2 regions of the Fodinibius sp. AD559 genome follow, and region 2 is predicted to be linked to the other one. Evidence: riboswitches for the same ligand, from Rfam matches in the RefSeq annotation. Region 2 holds a riboswitch; the other holds the start of a gene.
What was found. A riboswitch is a leader RNA that binds a small molecule or an ion and turns the genes downstream of it on or off. The one in region 2 is predicted to bind thiamine pyrophosphate.
Positions count from the first base shown of each region.

Region 1: linked by a shared signal. The riboswitch ahead of ACQ4LT_RS03775 (TraR/DksA family transcriptional regulator) and the one ahead of ACQ4LT_RS02980 (TonB-dependent receptor) in region 2 are both predicted to bind thiamine pyrophosphate.

Region 1 is NZ_JBQPVW010000002.1:144,690-147,104, reverse strand. It holds gene ACQ4LT_RS03780 (nicotinate phosphoribosyltransferase) at 1-709, shown strand, start outside; TPP riboswitch at 1,023-1,122, shown strand; gene ACQ4LT_RS03775 (TraR/DksA family transcriptional regulator) at 1,464-1,865, shown strand.
Region 2 is NZ_JBQPVW010000001.1:638,652-641,066, forward strand. It holds gene ACQ4LT_RS02975 (DUF421 domain-containing protein) at 1-483, opposite strand, end outside; TPP riboswitch at 817-912, shown strand; gene ACQ4LT_RS02980 (TonB-dependent receptor) at 998-2,415, shown strand, end outside.

The sequences.
Region 1 (2,415 bases), on a different contig from region 2:
TCCCAATGCTATTAAAGTAGCAAAAGAGATGGAAGAACGGGGTAATAGACTCAAAGGCATTCGACTGGACAGTGGTGACCTGGCGTGGCTGGCCAAAAAATCTCGCGAGATGCTGGATGATGCAGGGCTCAATTATGTGAAGATTGCTGCATCAAACCAGTTGGATGAACACGTAATCAAAAGTCTGCTCAATCAACAAGCTCCCATCGATCTTTTTGGAGTAGGAACAAGCTTGGTAACCGGCCGCCCGGATGCTGCTTTAGATGGCGTATACAAACTGAGCTACGCCAATAAGAAGCCAAGGATTAAACTTTCTGAAACCCCGGAAAAGATCAATCTGCCGGGCAAAAAACAGGTGTATCGCATACTAAAAGAAGATGGTACTTTTTATGGAGCCGATGCCGTAGCTCTTGCCGAAGAACAAGATATTAACGCTATTGTTCATCCTTCAGATTCTAAAAAGTCGCTCGACATCAGCAATTTTAAAAAAGAACCATTGCTACATAAAGTGATGGAAGATGGAAGACGAGTAACGGAATCAAAATCTCTTAATGAAATCAAGAAATATAGTCGAAAACGATTGGATAAACTTCCAAAGGAGTACAAAAGATTTGAGAATCCCCATCTTTATAAGATTGGATTAAGCAAATCATTAAAACAAAAACGAGACCAGTTGGTAAAGCAACTTAAAGATAAAATTCCGAGATAAATCCATATAAAGTTCTAAAAAAAGTAATTGCTCCTGATTAACTTTTTTGACATTAATAGAATCTTTCGAAGATGAAATCCCCACATGCTCAACAGGAGTTTCCCTCACATTTGGGAGGACTCGTTAAGCTTATATTACTAATAGAGACTTTGACATATTGACTTCAAAAGAGCACAGTTTACTGATGTACTTTGGTACAACGGTAGATAAGTCTTGAAATATACCTCCGACTTCTCGATATACTTCTTTAACCGAAGAAATATAAAGAGTGTGCTCAGGTTTTCGTTGATCACCGAGAGGTGACTAACAATAAGCCGAAGGTTGAGGGTGTTCCGATTTGTTTCGGGACTGAGATTAAACCCCTTGAACTTGAATCCGGTAATTCGGACGCAAGGAAACCAACGGCTTTTATTACCAGAGAGAATGATTAGCCCTTGCATTAATTTGTAAGGGCTTTTCATTTATAAACTATCACTGTAAAAGTTTCGCAACTTTTCTATGGAAACATCTATTACCGATGTTTTGTATAAATATCATATTCTATCAAGTTTTTTAGATTTATAATAAAATAGGTAGTCCTGCTATCTTGTAATAGACGTGCAAAAATCACAAATATTATAACATTAAACCTATAAACTAATACATATAAGCATATGTAAGTATTAGCACTACATTATATTAGGATAATCTACTATACCCTATACCCAGCTTAATCGGTATTAATAAAGAAATTCTAAGATAAGGAGGATATATCATGGAACAATCCAAAATAGAGCAATCGCCTTTTAATGAACAGGAGCTACAACATTTTAAGAAACTTCTTTTAGAAAAACGGCAAGAAGCCCGAGAACAGGCAGATAAAATTAAAAGTAGTATATCTGATTCAAATGAATCTGATGACGCTGACTACTCCTCATTAACCCATCATCAGGGCGATGTAGGAACAGAAATGGAAGACCAAGAGATGAACTATCAATTGCTTGAACGGACCAAAAAATTTATAGGAGAAATTGATGATGCTCTTGAACGTATCGAAAATGGTACTTATGGCATCTGTCAGTCAACCGGTAAACCAATTTCAAAAGAGAGGCTGGAAGCAGTCCCTCACACCCGGCATAGTATAGAGGCAAAAAAACAAGGGCTCGATAAGAAATGATAATTTTTCCAAATACTTAAAGCTTATCATCATATACCGAAAGAAAAATTTCACGGAAAACGATAAAGAGTATTAAGCTGCTGTATGCAAATACAGCAGCTTTTTTCATATGTTGCTGTTCCTTCAGCTATAGCCTCGATTTACCTTAACTGAATATGTGTATCCATACTACCGCACATATCATCTTCGTGAGGTTAATGAAACCATCTATGATGAAATAATAAAGCAAGGGTATAAATGAGAGGGAGCAAAAACATGGCGCACATTCTGGAAATCGCCGATGTTTAGGATCATTAATCCACCAAGCTTGGTATCCCCATCAAATATTACCTTAAATTGGCAGTCCGGACTTTTTTACCAATAACTCAAAGATTAAGCCATCCACCAGATCCCAGACAATAAACTAAATGATCACCGCTCCACTTGTGACTAAAATTTAAACTGTTGGTAAAGATTATTTTTACGAACAAAATATAATAGATTATACAGCTTGGGTTTGACCTAAGGGATAACTAACTATGTTTGAAGTGGTTTTTAGGTTATACTTCGT
Region 2 (2,415 bases):
AGGGTCGTCATGATGCAGTACCGATATATCGCCGGTTGACTCCATCACTACAGCCTGAATCTGGGTCATCTGCGTTACGTTTGCTTCCCGAAGCTTGGCTCGTAAATCGGAATGTGTGACTTGTGCTCTTTTTAAATTCTTCTCAATAATTTCCGTGTTTTTCATTAGAAGTATTGGTTCATTATCAACCAGTTTACTCATTATTGAAGAGTTACTACGAAAATGAGCCACGAGCATCTGAATTCCAAAAAGTGTTCCCATAGCAACCGTAGCATGTACTAAAGATGGAAATCTGAACAAAATAGTACTGGCCAGGACGGAACCAATAGCTATCGTGATAGCGAAGTCATAACTTGACATTTTAGAAAAAGAACGAACCCCGTATATGCGGGTACATAAAATTAAAAAAATATAAATCCCGAGCGTTGATATAATTGCCATGAAAACGGTATACCAAGAGGTGAAAATCCAGGAGCTATCCATAATAAATTCTATTTGGGTTTGAAATTAATTCTAATAAAGGTCGCTAAAAGAGCGAAGTTATCATTTGTTATACGGTATGGATTGCATTTAAAACCTTTCAAAACGTAATGAAATCAATTTTGAGGTAATCTCACAGTATTTAAATATATCAAGTGATCTGAAATGCCAAACTTAATTATTTTCAACGGTTACAGTTGATGCATTTTATTTACACTTGATTGTATTTATTATGTGAAAATGATGGATGTGGATGTTTGCCAAGTGCTATTTATTGTCCCAAACTTATTTTGAAGATATGAAGTAAGGATCTTATCTTTCGACCGAATAAAAATCACCCAAGGTTGGGGGTGCTTGCAACAGCAGGCTGAGATCATACCCTGAGAACCTGAACCGGTTAACACCGGCGTAGGGAAACCAGAGCAGTAGAATAGAATTCTATTCTGCTGCCCAATTGATCAGCATTTCTTGCAAGTTCATCTCCTGCTCTTATGAACCTAATAAGACGGAGGAACTTATGTTTTTCAAACTTTTAAAAAGCACAACACTCCTGTGCTTTATTATTTTATGTAGCTCATCACTTTTTGCCCAAACAATAACAGGAACCGTGACCGATGCTCAAAGCGGCGAACCGCTGGCCGGTGCAAATATTGTGCAGGTTGGTACTTCAAATGGGATTTCGGCAGAAAGCGGCGGGCAGTTTTCGCTGGACTTGATCGACGATGAAGCCCAAAAGATTTCGGTTTCATTTGTCGGATATAAAACCCAAACCGTTGATATTATCGAAGAAGGTAGTTCGGTTGATATTGCACTGGTGCCAAAGACCATTATGAGTAATGAGGTTTTTGTGAGAGCGCTACGCGTTGATGAGGCCTCACCGATGGCATATGAAAATATCAGTCGAGATGAAATCGAGCGGCAGAATCTGGGACAGGATATGCCCTATATGATTAGCAGTACGCCGTCGGTAACTACCACATCGGATGCCGGAGCAGGGATCGGATATACGGGCTTGCGTATTCGCGGTGTGGATCAGGGCCGTATTAATGTGACGGTAAATGGTATCCCCATTAATGATGCGGAATCTCATGGCGTTTTTTGGGTTAATATGCCTGATCTGGCCTCATCGGTAGAAAATATTCAGATTCAGCGTGGTGTGGGAACTTCTACACAGGGTGCTGCCGCATTTGGTGCAACGATGAATATTCAAACATCGCAAATGCGACCGGATGCCTACGGAGAAGTCAATACAGCTGTGGGCTCTTTTAACACCCGAAAAGCAAATGTGATGCTTGGTTCGGGCTTGATGGAAAATGGTTGGCAGTTCGAGGGACGACTATCAAAAATTGAATCCGACGGTTATATAGATCGCGCCTCTTCGGACTTAAAGTCGTTCTATCTGTCGGGAGCAAAACACGGCGAAAATAGCCTGCTGCGTGTTGATGTATTTTCCGGAAAAGAGAAAACCTATCACGCTTGGAATGGGGTACCAGAAAGCAGGCTTGAAAATGGTGATCGAACCTATAATTCTGCAGGCACCGAAAAACCGGGTCAACCTTACGAAGACCAGACCGATAACTATCAGCAGGATCACTACCAGCTCCATTATTCCCACCAGCTGAGCGAAAATTGGAATGCTAATGCTTCGCTGCATTACACCTATGGGCGCGGTTATTATGAGGAATACAAAGCAGATCAGGCGCTGCGGGAGTATAATTTTGATTCCATACAACTGCCGGATACGACCATTTCACAGAGCGATTTAGTTCGACAGCTTTGGCTCGATAATCATTTTTACGGTGGCGTGTTTTCAACGCAGTACAATAAAAGTGATCGCTGGTCGCTAACCGTAGGCGGTGGTTATAATGAATACGACGGCGATCATTTTGGAGAAGTTGTTTGGGCAGAGTTTGCCGGAAGTACAGATGTTGAAAA